3 regions of the Halomonas sp. SL1 genome follow, and region 3 is predicted to be linked to each of the others. Evidence: predicted binding sites of a transcription regulator. Region 3 holds the regulator's gene; each other region holds the start of a gene.
What was found. Region 3 encodes FNR, which switches genes on or off when oxygen is low (the NO sensors DNR and NnrR bind a similar motif). Its sites were predicted from a motif close to TTGATNTANATCAA; they were not measured.

Region 1 (5,068 bases), on a different contig from region 3:
ACGCTCCGGTCGTGGTGCTCGCCGAGACTCTCCAGCTCGGCCAGCAGGGCCCCGAAGGGCGTGGCGTGTTCCATGGCCATATCCTCTGGCATGTCGTCTCGTGATCGTCGTGCTCGCGGCTGGCGGCCCTCAGACGCCGATCTTGTCCTCGTACTCCTTGTCGGCATGACGATGCAGCGTCGAGTCGTCATCGCAGCTCGGCGACTGCAGGAAGGTCTCGGTGACGTCGAGATGGCCGAGGCTCTGGATGGTGCGGCGTCCCAGCAGCACCGGATAGTTCATGTCGCTGCGGTCCTCGAGGCTGAACTGCTCCTCGAAGCGTTCGTCGCCCATGCAGATCGTCATCAGCACCACCGGGCGGTGATCCCGGCCGCCGGCACCGACCACGGTAAGGTCGCGATAGAGCTGACGCTCGAATTCGTGGCTGACGATCTCGCCGCTCTCCTCGTCCTCGACCTCGACCTCAAAGCGCACCCAGTCCTCGCCGTCGCGCTCGAACTCCTCGATGTCCTCCGCCTGCATGGAGGACGTCAGGGCGCCGCTGTCGAGCTTGGCCTTCACTTCCACGCCCCAGCTCGGGTCGATCAGGGTCTTCTCCACCCAGCCGTAGACTTCCGGCGCCTCGGCATCACTGGCCAGGGCGGTGCCGGACAGCAGGCCGGCCCCCAGCAGGGGCATCAGGGCTCGCGACAGGGACTTGTGCATGTTCTCTCCTTCGAATCATACGGTTGAGGACGGTGCCGGCGCAGGCCGGGCAGCATCGAGTGTCATCTGACACGTCCTCGGCGTCCAGGGTTCCGTCGGGCCATGGCATCGCGCCCGCCGGCCCGAGAGGCACCGGCGGGCGCCGCCGTCATGATGAGATGTCGAGCCGGCGGCGATGCGCCTCCTTGACCTTGGGCAGGGTCAGCTCCAGCACCCCGTCGCGGAAGCTCGCCCCGGCCTTGTCGGCGTCGATGTCGCAGGGCAGTTCCACGGTGCGCAGCACGCTGCCGCGGGAGATCTCGCAGCGATAGTACTCACCCTCCTCCTTCGTGCCGCTCTCCTTGCGGCTCTCGCCCTTGATGGTGACCGTGCGGTCGGTCACCGAGACGTCGAGATCCTCGCGAGCGAACCCGGGAACCTCGGCGCGCACCACCACCTCGGCGTCCTTGTCGAGGATATCGACCCGCGGCATCCGCGGCTCCAGACGATCCCAGCGCAGCGGATGCATCCAGTCCCGCGCCAGCAGGCCATCGAACAGGCGATCCAGCTCGCGGAACGGGCTGGCGGGACGCGACTCGGGGACCCGGGCTTCCGGCTCATCGGCCCCGGTGGCCGGGCGGGAGGAAGCGGCTTGTTGAAATGTCTTGTCGGCCATGATGTGGCACCTCGATACCGTCGATACGCAGAAGAATGCGCGGCGAGGCCTTGGCAGCCATCCTCGATCCCTCAGCTGCCCTCGATCCCTCCATGCGCTCGATCCATCGCCCGTCGTCCTCGCCGGCAGGGAGACGACCGCGCTTGCCGGTCGCATCATCAAGCGTAGGCGAGCGATCACTCACCACGATGACGCCGATCAACGTTTGTGTCGGTTCCTGTCCCGCAACCGCGGGCGTGGCGGCTAGCCTTAGGGGAAAGGGCCAACGACGGGAGACGCGGCATGGTGCTGGAACACGAACTCGGCCGGCATCGCCTGTTCAACGGACTGCAGACGGTGCTGATCCTGGGCGGCCTGACGCTGACGCTGTCCCTGCCCGGCTACCTGCTGGCGGGACCGGGCGGCGTGCTGATGAGCCTCTCGGCGGTGATCGTGACGGCCGTGATGATGAGCTGGATGCCGGCCCGGATGATCCTGGCCCGGGCCGGCGCCGAGCGGCTGCCGCCGTCCCGGGCGCCGGAGGTGCATGCGCTGCTCCGGCATCTCTACGCCGGCGCCGGCCTGACGATCGCGCCGCAGCTCTACTATGCGCCCTCGGCGGAGATCAACGCCTTCGCCGTGGGCGGCCCCCACGACGGCGGCATCGCGGTCACCGACGGCCTGCTGCGCTCGTTGACGCGGCGGGAGCTGGGCGGGGTGCTGGCCCATGAAGTGAGCCATCTGCGGCGCGGCGACACCCGGGTGATGTCGATCGCCACGGCCATGACCCGCATGACGCTGTGGCTGACCACGGCCGTGCAGCTGGCGATCCTGATCAGCCTGCCGATGATGCTGTCCGGCGAGGGCTCCCTGCCCTGGCTCACCCTGCTGACGATCGCCGTGGCGCCGACGCTCAGCGTGCTGCTATCACTGGCGCTGTCGCGCAATCGCGAATACACCGCCGACATGGAGGCCGTGGCGCTCACCGGCGATCCGGCGGGTCTCGCCTCGGCGCTGGTGGTACTGGAGCGTCAGCGCAGCGGCTGGCTGGCAAGCCTGTTCGGGCGTCGCCCGCCGCTGGAGATCGCCTGGCTGCGCACTCATCCGTCCACCGCGGCACGCATCCACCGGCTGGCCGAGATCGACGACGCGCCACATGCCCCGTTCGGCGATACCGACGAGGTCATGCCGCTTCGGCGCCCGATCCCGACCCGACGTCGCGGCGGGCACCGCTGGCGCTGAGGAAAGCCGCCGGCGGCTCAGTCCCGGCGACCTTCCCGCTCCAGGTCTTCCACGTCACCCATGGACGCCAGCTTGACGTCGCGCACGGTGCGGATGGTGGGCTTGAAGGCGAACAGCGCCGAGCCGACGATGAAGCACCAGGTCGCCAGCGTCTGCTGGCTCTCGTAGAGGAACAGCACCGAGCCGACCAGGAAGGCAGCCGCGGCGCCGAAGTCGACGAAGGTGTAGATCAGCTCCCAGAGGGCGTAGAGCCGGCGGGTGCGCGGGTTTTCCTCGCGCCGGTCGCGATCGAATAGCGCCATGCACATCTCCTTGGACGATGGGGAAGGTCTCAGGGAGCGGCGCGTCGCAGCTGTTCGAACTCCTCGTCGCCGACTTCCTGACGCTCGGCATCGAGGATCCTGCCGCCCAGCGCGGCCACCGAGCGGGTGAAGTCGATCAGCGCATCGGGACTGTGGGCGACCCGCCGCTTGTTGCGAAAATGCACCAGGATGGAGATGCCGTCGACCACCGGATGCTCACCGTCCTCGTGAAGCGGCGGCAGCGCGCCGGGCGGCGTGCTGTTGGCGATCACCATGCGATAGCCGGTGCGCGGCGGATGGACGTTGTAGACCCGCTGCTTCGGATCGTAGGCCGCCCCGACCTCCTCCAGCTTGCGCCGGAGACGCCGATTGGTATCGAGCCCCGGCCAGTCGAGCACCACGAACAGGCACTGGCGCACCTCAGCGCCCTTGGCGACGCGAAAGCGCTCGGCCACCTGCTCGGGCTCGGGGAGCGTCGGGCCACTGGACGCCGAAGCGGGTTCAGGCGGCGACTCGGGCTTGGCCGCCGGCGCGGGCGTCGGCTCGCCGGATGTCTCGGCGCGGTCTCGGCGCAGATACCAGAAGACCCCCAGGGCCGAGACGCCCATGGCCAGTGCCACCACGGCCATCAGCATGGCACCGCTCATCATGTCCATCGCCCTCTATCACCATCGAACCGTCATTTCCCTGAAAGAAACATGCCCACGGCCTCGGCACAATGCTTCCATGCCGGAAGCATCCCCCGGAAATCACGGCATTTTTCGGCTTTGTCAGCAAGGCTTCGTAACGTACTGCTTTGTCAGGAAAAGTTGGCGTCACCCCGACACCTGCGCCGCACGCTGATCGAGTCCCGCCCTCTCGTCGGGGCGCCGCCAGCTCATCAAGGGCGCCGCCAGCTAGTACAGAGAACCCAGCACGTTCGCCAGCGCCGGCGCCAGCAGCGGCGCCATGGGAATGGCGTTGCTGACATGGACGATGCAGTCGGTGCTCCACACCTCCCCCACGCCGGCGGCCTCGATCACCGCCAGGGCATCGTCGGCGAACAGCGCATGGGTCACCGCCAGGTCCACCGACGCCGCGCCGGCGGCCAGCAGCGCCTCGGCGGCCCGGGCCACGGTGTGGCCGGTGCTGGCCACGTCGTCCATCAGCACCGTTCGACGGCCGCGCAGCGCGATATCGGGCAGCGCGATCACCACCTCGCGGTCGCCGCGGCGGGTCTTGTGACAGACGCCGAAGGCGAAGCCCGTGGCGCTGGCGGCCTGCTGCACCCACTGGCGCGACTCGGCATCGGGGCCGATCAGCAGCGCCTCGTCGCGCTGCGCGGCGATCAGCTCGCCGAGGCGGACGGCGCCTGACAGTGCGACGGCATGCTCGAGCGGGATCGCCTGGTCGAGGCGGTCGATACGATGCAGATGCGGGTCGACGGTGATCACGGCGTCGAACAGCTCGGCCAGGAAGGCGCCGACCAGCGCCTGGCTGACGATCTCGCCGGGATGAAAGGCGATGTCCTGGCGCATGTAGGCCAGATAGGGCGCCACCAGCACCAGATGCCGTACGCCCTGACGACGGGCATGGCGGGCGATCAGCAGCAGCTCGACCAGCTTGTTGTTGGGCCGGTCGAGGCTGCGGTAGATCACCAGGGTCTCCGGCATCGGCTCGGGGGAAGCGGCGGTGCCGGCGAAGGGCAGCGTCAGGTGCAGCTCCTGATCGGGAAAGCGGTGCTCCGCCACGGCCCGGGCCTCGAGTCCGGCAGCCTCGGCCAGCCGCCGGGCCGGGCCGGCCTCGTCGTTGACGTAGAGCAGCATGATGCTCATGGGCTCGCCATCCCTCCCGTTACCCTTCCACATTGAGCCGCACGATGCCCTCGGGCGAGCCGATGGCGACGCCGCGATCGCGCTCGCAGGCCTGGCGGGCGAAGGTCAGCTCGTTGGGCGAGGCGGCGTAGACGCGATACAGCGGCTGGCCGGTGTTCACCGTGTCGCCGATGCGCACCGCCAGATCGACGCCGGCCCCGATCGCCCGCGGCGCCCCGGCGAGCCGGGCGATGCGCGCCAGCTGCAGGTTGTCCAGGGCGGTCACGGCGCCGCCGGTGTGAGCGGTCACTTCCAGGGTATGCGGTGCCAGCGGCGGATGCTCGGGATCGAAGGCGTGCGCGCCCTGGGCCTGGATGATGGCCCGCATCTTG
Region 2 (5,068 bases), on a different contig from region 3:
AAGGCGGGTGGGCCCCACTATCTTCTGCGGTTCGCCACGGAAAAGACGGTGACGATCAATACCGCCGCACTCGGCGGCAATGCGTCACTGCTTGCGCTGGGAGACGAGTGATCCCCGCTCGTCGGTAACGACAACAAACTGAAGGAAGTCCCTCATGGTCGAAAACAACGCCACCATAGGCTTTACATTCGCGCTGTACCTGATCGTGATGCTCGGCATCGGGATCATCGCCTACAAGCGCACCAGCAACCTCTCCGATTACATCCTCGGCGGGCGCTCGCTGGGCCCCTGGACCTCGGCGATCTCCGCCGGGGCCTCGGACATGTCCGGCTGGCTGCTGCTGGGCCTGCCCGGCGCGGCCTACGCCAGCGGCCTGTCCGCGGGCTGGATCGCCGTCGGCCTGCTGGCCGGCACCTGGCTCAACTGGCTGCTGGTGGCACGTCGGCTGCGCGTCTACAGCTTCCGGGCCGATGACGCCCTGACGATCCCGGACTTCCTGGCCAAGCGCTTCCGGGATAACAGCCAGCTGCTGCGGGTGATCTCGGCGGTGTTCATCCTGCTGTTCTTCATGTTCTACACCAGCTCCGGCCTGGTGGCAGGGGCCAAGCTGTTCGACACGGTGTTCGGCTTCGACTACACCCTGGCGTTGACCATCGGCACCCTGGCGATCATCTCCTACACCTTCTTCGGGGGCTTCCTGGCGGTGTCCTGGACCGACCTGATCCAGGGCCTGATGATGGCCGCGGCGCTGCTGATCGTGCCGGTCGTGGCGCTGACCGAGATGGGGGGCCTGGGCGGCAGCGCCCAGGAAATCCTGGCGGCCAACCCGGACATGCTGAAGTGGTTCACCGACGCGTCCACCGGCGAGGCGCTGTCGGTGATGGGCATCGTCAGCTCGCTGGCCTGGGGCCTCGGCTATTTCGGCCAGCCGCACATCCTGGCCCGCTTCGCCGCCATCCGCAGCGAGAAGGACATCCCCACCGCACGCCGCATCGCGGTGAGCTGGAGCGCCCTGGGCCTGCTCGGTGCCATGGCCGTGGGCCTGCTCGGGACCGTCTACATGGCGCGTGACCTGGGCGACGGCGAGACCATCTTCATGGTCATGGTCAACGCCATCTTCCACCCGGTGATCGCCGGCGTGCTGCTGGCCGCCATCCTGGCCGCGGTGATGTCCACCGCCGACTCCCAGCTGCTGGTGTCGTCCTCGGCGCTGACCGATGACTTCTACAAGGCCATCTTCCGCAAGGATGCCACCCAGGGCGAACTGGTGTGGGTGGGCCGCTTCGCGGTCATCGGTATCGCCGTCATCGCCTACCTGCTGGCGCTGAACCCCGACTCCACGGTGCTGGGACTGGTGTCCTACGCCTGGGCAGGCTTCGGTGCGGCCTTCGGCCCGGCGCTGATCATGTCGCTGTTCTGGCGCCGCATGAACACCTGGGGCGCGCTGGCCGGCATCGTCGTCGGCGGCGTCACCGTGGTAGCCTGGGCCCAGATCTCCGGCGGCATCTTCGATCTCTACGAGATCGTGCCCGGCGTGATCTTCGCCTACATCGCCATCGTGGTGGTGAGCCTGGTGACCGAGGCGCCGACCGACGACATCACCGCCGAGTTCGACAGCCTCGAGGAAGCCGCCTGATCGCGGCATCCGGACGAGAGAGCAAGCAAGAAGCCGCCTGCGGGCGGCTTCTTTCGTTTCGTCATCCCGTCGTCACGTCCCCGGGGCGGCGAGATCACCCCATCAGCCCCCTGCCCAACAGCGCCAGGGCGAACAGCGGCAGGGCCGCCCGGCTCCAGGTCGTGCCGGAGAATCGCCACAGCCCACCGACCGACATGGCCACCGGCCGCGCAAAGGCGCCACCCAGCGCCCAGATGCCCAGCAGCACCAGCACTGCCCGCCAGGGCCAGTCGAGCCCCTGCACCAGCGCGGGTTGATACAGCAACCATACCGACAGCCCCGCCGCCGTCAGCAGCGCGACCAGCGGCCTGTCGCCCGCCCCCAGCCTGGCGGGAAACCGCGTCTCGAAGCGCATGGCCATTCCCTCTCGCCGTCGCCTGTCTCACCGATCCAGTGAAGCCGAAAACCTCGAGATCGGCGAATCCGTGCAGGAAATGTGAAAGCTATACGCCCCCTGTACATCATAAGTCCCTGTCGGCAGGCGCTTTCGTTAAAGCAGGAGAAAACCGCCAGGGGTTTGATAGAAAAATCCTACAAGACATTTAGAAACAGTGTTTTTATACTGACCACATTCCATGCGATGACGCCGAATCGGTCGGCGTCGGCATCCAGGACGAACCAGGGAGGTTTCCCCATGAAGATGACCCGTCTGATCACCGCCACCGCCATTGCCGCCGCCGGCCTCGTCGGCGCCCAGTCCGCCATGGCCTACCAGGCCGGCGACATCTACGTGCGCGGCGGCATCGCCAAGTCCGAAGTCAACGACGACATCGGCTCCCTCAACGGCGACGATATCGACGTCTCCGACGAGCGCGGCTTCTCCTACGGCCTGGGCTATCAGTTCCACGACAAGTTCGGCGTCGAGCTCAACGGCACTCAGGACATCGAGCACGATGTGGCCATCGGCGGCACCAACGTCGGCTCCGTGGACCGCCGCCCGATCAACCTGATGCTCAACTACTACCCGCTGGGCGGCACCGGATCGCGCATCCAGCCCTACGCTGGTGCGGGCCTCAACTACACCGACTTCAACGACGTGACGGTTGCCGGCCTGGATGTCGATGACTCCTACGGCGCCGCCGCCCAGCTTGGCGTGGACTTCGCCCTGACCGACCACCTGCTGGTCGGCGCCTTCGCCAACTACGCCGATGTCAGCCCCGACATCGAGATCAACGGCCAGGATGCCGGCGACATCGACGTCGACCCGGTCACCGTCGGCGGCGGCTTCACCTACCGCTTCTGATCCGCGCCACGCCATGACCACCAAGACGCCGGGCCCCGTGCCCGGCGTCCTGTTTTGACGTGCATCAATTCAAGCCGCGAACCATTTTGCCTTGAGTCAAATCGGCGCCGCGGCGCACCCCGTAGACTGGAGCCCTCGCTTACCTTCACCGAGGAGCCAGCCTCATGCGCCGCACCCTGATTTCCACCCTGATCGTCGCCACCGGCCTCGCCGCCAGCAGCCAGGTGCTCGCCTACGGCGCCGGCGATATCTACACCCGCGTCGGCGTGGCCAAGGTCGCGCCCAAGAGCGATAACGGCGATCTCGCCAGCGGCACCTATGAGGTCGACGTTCAGGACGACAACGGCTTCGCCTTCACCCTGGGCTATCGCTTCACCGACAAACTGGGCATGGAGCTGCTGGCCGCCGAGCCCTTCGAGCACGACATTCAGCTCAACGGCGCCAACCTCGCCTCCACCAAGCACCTGCCGCCGACGCTGACCCTGCAGTACTATCCGCTGGGTGGCACCCAGGCGCGCGTGCAGCCCTATGCCGGCGTCGGCGTCAACTACACGCATTTCTCCGACGAGCACATCGACGGCGGCGATCTGGAGCTGGAAGACTCCTGGGGCGCGGCCGCCCAGCTGGGCGTCGACCTCCTGATCGACGAACACTGGGCCCTCAACGCCGCCGCCTGGTATCTCGACATCGACACCGATGCCGAGCTCGGCGGCACCGACATCGGCAACGTCGAGATCGACCCGCTGGTGGTGATGGGCGGCATCAGCTTCCGCTTCTGAGCCGCGTCGACATGCCATGCAAAAGGCCCGCCGAACGGCGGGCCTTTTGGCGTGCGAGCCGCGTGGCGAGTGTCGGCGCCGCTAGCGGGCGGTATGGCGCGACAGCCCCAGCGCCTTGAGCGTCTCGTCGTCGAGGCCGTGGATGGCTTCCACATCGGCCAGGCGGGCGTGATAGTCGGCACTCAGGAAGGGCTTCCCGGCCAGGAGGTGGTCGAGATACTCCCGCGCCGGCCGCAGCGCCTCGCCGGTGGTACCCGGCGCGGCCACATAGACCCAGGCCTCGATGGGGCCTTGCCCCGTGTGGATGGGCAGGCGCAGCCGATCGTAGTCGTGGGGGTAGCCCTCGAAGGGGTCCATGCACTCGATCTGCTCCGGGGCGAGCAGCTCGAACAGCGCTCCCTCGACCCGCTCACCGTCGGCGGGCACCACGTTGGCGTGGCTGATGCCGGCCACTCGCGAGGCCTTGTCGAAACGCAGGGCATGGTCGCGCAGCACCCCGGGCAGGGCACGCCGGGTCGTGCCGATCCGCGCCTCGATCCGGGCGGCGTTCATGTTGCTGCCGTAGGCGAAGTAATAGGGCATGGGCGACTCAGTTCTCGGTGACCAGCTGGTCGATCCGCTCCACCACCTTGCCCATCAGCACCCGCTGGCTGGCCTTCGCCCCTTCCTGGATCAGGTAGGCGTCCACGGCGGGGGCCACGTCGCAGCTCGCCGGCATCGGTGCGCGCGCCTCGACCAGCGCCTCGAGCCGGGCGATGAACACGAAGCGCAGCCACTGGGGCAGCGACATCGTGTCGATGCAGAACGGCTGGGAGCTGTTGAAGGCCTCCGGCGCGGGCTGCTCCATGCGCCACAGGTCGGACGCCTTCATGGTGGACTCGAGTTCGCGCAATGCCTGCTCGAGTTCCTGATGAACGGTCATGGGGAAATACCTCTGATCTGACTAGGGGACCATTATCCCGCGCCTGCACGATGCGGGCCACCCCCCGTCACGCCGGCGCGGCGGGCAGCACCTTGCGCAGGAAGTCCCGGGTTCGCGGGTCCTCGGGTGCCTGGAACAGCCGCGAGGGCGGGCCCTGCTCGACGATGCGCCCGCCCTCCATGAACACCACCCGATCGGCGACGTCCCGGGCGAAGGCCATCTCGTGGGTCACCACCAGCATGGTCTGGCGCTCGGCGGCCAGCTGCTTCATCAGCGCCAGCACCTCGTCGACCCACTCCGGGTCCAGCGACGAGGTCGGCTCGTCGAACAGGATCACCTCGGCCTGGGCGGCCATGGCGCGGCCGATGCCGACCCGCTGCTGCTGGCCGCCGGACAGCGAGGCCGGATAGGCGTCCGCCTTGTCGGCCAGGCCGATGCGCTCGAGGATC
Region 3 (5,068 bases):
GGACATTGGCGCGACTTCACCGTCGAACTCGATCCCCGTGCCACGGATCTTCTCACCCTGCGCCATCTGGAGGCACTGGGCTTCAACCGCCTGAAGCTGGTCATGCGCCTGCCGAGGGCCGACCGCCCGGAAGCCCTGACGCGGCTGCAGTCACGCATCGAGCCGCTGCTCGACGAGAGCGTCCGCATGGGCTGGCACTCGCTGAACCTGGTGCTGATCGTGCCGCCGGCGACGCCCGAGCAGGAGGCCGCCGCGGCGCTCGCCACGCTGATGACCATGACGCCGCCACGCCTCTCGCTGCGCCCGGACCCCGCTTGGCAGGAGGGCGAGTCGACGCTGCCGGCGACGCTGCTGGCTCGGATCGAGGACCGCCTGGCCGGAAACGGCTATCGGTCGCTGGGAGGCGGGTTCTACGCCCGCCACGGCGCCGCGCTGGAGGACGCCAGGGCGCAGACGCGACGCGAGCAGGCCCGCGACCGGCTGGGGCTTGGCCCCGGTGCCATCTCGCGGCTGCCCGACGCCGTGGCCTGCAACGCCGGCTCGGCCGAGGACTATGCCGCGGCGCTGGATGAGGGGCGACTGGCCACCGCATCGGGGCACTGGTCGCGCTGCCGCCGTTCGGGCGCGGGACACGGCTAAGGGATGCTATGCCCGGGCGGGTGCTATCCGCCATAATGGGGAAGGCAAGCCCCGATCAAGGAGGACAGCATGCCCGATATCGCAGCCGGCAGGCGCCGCTCACTGCTGCACGAGACCCGCTGCCGGACCTGCAGCCTGAGTTCCCTGTGCCTGCCCCTGGCCCTCGAACTCGAGGACATCGATCAGTTCGATGCCATCATCCGCCGCCGTCCGCCGCTCAAGAAGGGCGAGTCGCTGTTCCGTCAGGGCAGCCCCTTCACCAGCGTCTATGCGGTTCGCTCCGGCAGCCTCAAGCAGATCACCAGCGAAGGCGGCGGCATGGATCAGCTGACCAACTTCTATCTGCCCAGCGAACTGGTGGGGCTGGACGGCATCGACGAGTCGACCTATCCCGGCTCGGTCATCGCGCTCGAGACCACCACCGTGTGCGAGATCCCCTTCGATCGCCTGGATGCCCTGTCGGAAAGCCTGCCGGAGCTGCGCGCCCAGCTCTACCGCAGCATGAGCAAGGAAATGCGCGACGACCGCCGCATGATGCGCCTGCTGTCGCGCAAGACCGCCGACCAGCGGCTGGCCACCTTCTTCGCCAGCCTCTCCGACCGCTTCCGGCGCCGCGGCTACTCCGCCTACAGCTTCCGGCTCTCCATGTCCCGGGCCGACATCGGCAACTACCTGGGGCTGGCCGTGGAAACCGTCAGCCGCATCCTGGGCCGCTTCCAGCAGCAGGGCCTGGTGGCCGTCTCCGGCCGCGAGGTGAACATCCTCGACCTGGACGCCCTGGCCGAGCTGGCCGAGGAAGAGGGCTGCCGCTGACAGCGCCAAGCGCCAAGCGCCAAGCGCCAAGCGCCAAGCGCCAAGCGCGGCAGGATGATGTCATGGCCATTCCTGACGTCAACGAAGAAACCCACAGGACTCGACGTCCCGTGGGTTTCTCATTGGCTTCCTCGACATCTGCCGCCCGTTACTGAGCAGCCGGGCGCTTGCCGCTAGGCGCTACTCACTCGTTATGCAGATCGATGCGGTCGGCCTGCATCTTCGCCTGCTTGTCCTCCAGCCCGGCGAAGTCGAACAGCTCGCGGTCGGCCAGCTGCGAGGGGGCGACGTTGGTGACCGCCTTGAACATGCTTTCCAGACGGCCGGGATGCTTGGCCTCCCACTCGGCCAGCATTTCCTTGACCACTTGGCGCTGCAGGTTGGGCTGCGAGCCGCACAGGTTGCAGGGGATGATCGGGAAGGCCATGCGCTCCGAGAACTCGGCGATGTCGGCCTCGCGGCAGTAGGCCAGCGGGCGGATGACGATGTTCTTGCCGTCGTCGGAGAGCAGCTTGGGCGGCATCGACTTGAGGCTGCCGCCGAAGAACATGTTGAGGAACAGCGTCTCGAGGATGTCCTCGCGATGATGACCGAGCGCGATCTTGGTGGCACCGATCTCCTCGGCATAGCCATAGAGGGAGCCGCGGCGCAGCCGCGAGCACAGCGCGCAGGTGGTCTTGCCTTCCGGGGTCTTCTCCTTGACCACCGAGTAGGTGTCGCGCTCGAGGATATGGTAATCGACGCCGAGCCCGTCCAGGTACTCGGGCAGCACATGCTCGGGGAAGCCGGGCTGCTTCTGGTCGAGGTTCACCGCCACCAGCGAGAAGTTCACCGGCGCGTTGCGCTGCAGATTCCGCAGGATCTCCAGCATGGTGTAGCTGTCCTTGCCGCCGGACAGGCACACCATCACCTTGTCACCCTCGCGGATCATGTCGAAGTCGATGATGGCGTTGCCGACCTGGCGCCGCAGCCGCTTCTGCAGCTTGTTGAACTCGCGCTTGGCCTTGGCGTCGGGCGCCTCGGCGGACAGGGTCGACGGCTCGGCCGAAGCGGCCTCATCGGCGGGACGGGGATCGAAGGTCACGGCATCTTGCATGGTCGGGGCGCTGCCAGGGCAATCGGGGAAAGGGAAAGGGCGCCTATCCTACCACCCTGCCGCCAGGCTGGCGACGTGGCGCGCGTTCAGCCGCTGCGGCGCTCGAGCAGCGCGTCGCGGTCCAGCCGCAGGTGCATCAGGGCCGTGGTCACGGCGGTGCCCAGCACGCTGTGGCGCCCCATCAGCGGCACCTCGAGCTGCGCGGCGACCCGCTCGAAGGCCGGTGCCACCTCGAGCCGCGAATGATGATGGTAACGCTGGTAACGCTGGACCAGGTCGATGCCGGCATTGGGCAGGTCGAAGCCGAATCGGGCGCGCAGCGGGCGGTTCAGCAACGCCAGGTCGCGATCCAGCCGCCAGCCGACCAGCGGGCGATTGCCGACGAAGTCGAGCAGCCGCGCCAGGGCCTGGTCGAGCGTCACGCCGTCGTCGAGATCGATGCCGCGCAGGCCGTGACGCCGCAGCACCTCGGCGTCCACGCCTTCCGGGCGCGTCAGCCGCAGCTCCAGCGACTCGCTGGTCAGCACCCGATCGCCGCGCAGGCGCACCGCGGCGATCGCCAGCGGCTCGGCGCTGCGCACGTCGCCGCCGGTCGACTGCACGGCCAGCGCCACCAGCTCCTCCCCCGTATAGGGGCGGAACAGCCAGCCATACTGGCCATGGGCGTGGCGGTGGCGGTCGACCAGGCGGCGCAGGGTCTTGAGCATGTCGATGTCCTTGTCGTGTCGAGAGGCGGCGGCCGGCCACCTCAGGTGTATTCGAGGTGATAACGATGGGAAATCCGCTGCTTGAAGTCCTTGACGATGTGCAGCGCCTCGCGCAGCAGGTCACGCTCCAGCGACGACAGCGACTGGACCACGACCCGGTCCGGCTCGCCGCTCTCGTCGCCGCCGTCGCCCTCCAGCCGCGCCAGCTGCTGCTCGAGGCGCAGCTGGGTGAACAGCGACAGCGCCTCCCCCAGGTCTTCGGCGAAGCGCTCCTCGAGCCGCCCGTCGGCGGCCAGGGCATCGAGGCGATCCAGGGTGCCGGTGGCGAGGATGCCGCGCTCCAGCGCCATGACCCGCACGCCATGCACGATGGGAAAGATGCCGCCCTTCTTGATGTCGATGCCGTGCTGGGGCTTCTTCAGCGAGCCGAACAGGGTCAGCGGCGTGGAGAAGCGCATCACCGGCCGGGCGAAGTAGGAGAGCAGCAGCTCGTCACGGGAGGCCGCCTCGAACAGCGTCTCCCTCACCCGCTCGAGCAGTGCCGGATTGCCGGCCACCGCATGAGCGTCGAGCATGATCGCCAGCTTCATCAGGCTGTCGCCGTCGCGAGCCTCGACCCAGCGCGCGATGCGCGCCTTCCACTGGCGCTCGGTGCCCACCCAGTCCGGGTTGGAGACCATGATGTTGCCGGGGCAGCGCGGGTAGCCGAGCGAGACCAGGGTCTCGGTGAACTCGGCCATGCGCTCCATGCAGTCCGGCCACGCCAGGTCGTCGTCGAGGATCAGGCCGTTGTCCTGGTCGGTCTTGAGCATCTGCTCGCCGCGCCCCTCGCTGCCCATCACCATCAGGCAGCTGTCGCGCCTCAGGGACTCGGGCATCGAGAAGTCCCAGGCCTTGTGGATGATGCGACCGTTGAGCGCGGCCAGCAGCCCCATGGCGAAGCGCAGCTTCACGCCCTGGGCCATCAGCGCACCGGCGAGCTCGGCGGTACGGCGGCTGGCGGAGGCCAACTGCTTCAGGTCGCCGGCCTGCTCGACCTGCAGGCTGACCACGTGGCTGCGGCTGGAGAAGTAGCTGAGCACGTCGGTCAGCTCCACCACGCCCACCGGCGCCTCGTCCTCGACGATCACCACCCGCTCGATGCGCCGGCGGGTCATCAGCACCAGCACCTCGAACAGGTACTGATCGGGCCGGGCGGTGATCAGCTCCTCCCCGGCCAGCGACGACAGCGGTGTCTCCTGGCCGAGCCCCTCGAGCACCAGGGCGTCGAGCAGGTCGGTCTTGGTGACCATGCCCGGCCCGGCCTCGCCCTGCACCAGCAGGCTGTCGACCGCCTCGTCATGCAGCAGACGCACCGCCTCGGCGATGGTGGTCTCGCCGCCCAGGCAGCGCGGCGGGCGCATGCAGTCCTGGGCCCGCGCCAGCATGAAGCCGGCCATGGTCACCCCGCCGGCCGCGCGCTGCTCGGTCAGCAGCCGCGCCTTGTCGGCGAGACGCTGGCGGAAGAAGGCATCGAAGGCCGGATAGGCGTCGCACAGCTCGAGAAACAGCGCCCGGGGCAGCAGGTAGCACAGCGATTCCTGCTCGGCACGGAAGCGATAGCGACTCTGGCCATTGAGAATGCTGATGGCACCGAACAGGTCGCCGCCGGTGTAGTGGCCGATGCGCTGGCGCTCGCCGGGCTGGGTGGTGTCCAGCTCGGCGACCTCGCCCTTGTGGATGAGGAAGACGTTATCGCCGGGCTGCCCCGCCTCGAGGATGATCTCGTCGCAATCGAAGTAGGCCAGGTCGAGACCGCCGCGCACGCGCTCCC

Region 1: the regulator FNR is predicted to act here: its motif matches at 1,549-1,562, upstream of C9J49_RS00175 (Hsp20/alpha crystallin family protein).
Region 2: the regulator FNR is predicted to act here: its motif matches at 2,973-2,986, upstream of C9J49_RS15815 (OmpW family protein).

What each region holds. Positions count from the first base shown of each region.
Region 1 is NZ_PYUQ02000001.1:31,670-36,737, reverse strand. It holds gene C9J49_RS00185 (O-methyltransferase) at 1-92, opposite strand, end outside; gene C9J49_RS00180 (ATP-dependent zinc protease) at 130-705, opposite strand; gene C9J49_RS00175 (Hsp20/alpha crystallin family protein) at 854-1,360, opposite strand; gene C9J49_RS00170 (zinc metalloprotease HtpX) at 1,643-2,581, shown strand; gene C9J49_RS00165 (YrhK family protein) at 2,599-2,883, opposite strand; gene C9J49_RS00160 (cell division protein ZipA C-terminal FtsZ-binding domain-containing protein) at 2,913-3,533, opposite strand; gene C9J49_RS00155 (ribose-phosphate diphosphokinase) at 3,780-4,697, opposite strand; gene C9J49_RS00150 (thymidine phosphorylase family protein) at 4,717-5,068, opposite strand, start outside.
Region 2 is NZ_PYUQ02000026.1:20,289-25,356, reverse strand. It holds gene putA (bifunctional proline dehydrogenase/L-glutamate gamma-semialdehyde dehydrogenase PutA) at 1-111, shown strand, start outside; gene putP (sodium/proline symporter PutP) at 155-1,636, shown strand; gene C9J49_RS15825 (hypothetical protein) at 1,731-2,036, opposite strand; gene C9J49_RS15820 (OmpW family protein) at 2,310-2,918, shown strand; gene C9J49_RS15815 (OmpW family protein) at 3,083-3,697, shown strand; gene C9J49_RS15810 (gamma-glutamylcyclotransferase family protein) at 3,779-4,279, opposite strand; gene C9J49_RS15805 (YqcC family protein) at 4,287-4,619, opposite strand; gene C9J49_RS15800 (amino acid ABC transporter ATP-binding protein) at 4,687-5,068, opposite strand, start outside.
Region 3 is NZ_PYUQ02000010.1:49,202-54,269, forward strand. It holds gene C9J49_RS03960 (hypothetical protein) at 1-639, shown strand, start outside; gene fnr (fumarate/nitrate reduction transcriptional regulator Fnr) at 709-1,452, shown strand; gene ttcA (tRNA 2-thiocytidine(32) synthetase TtcA) at 1,637-2,548, opposite strand; gene C9J49_RS03975 (DNA polymerase III subunit epsilon) at 2,635-3,255, opposite strand; gene C9J49_RS03980 (putative nucleotidyltransferase substrate binding domain-containing protein) at 3,297-5,068, opposite strand, start outside.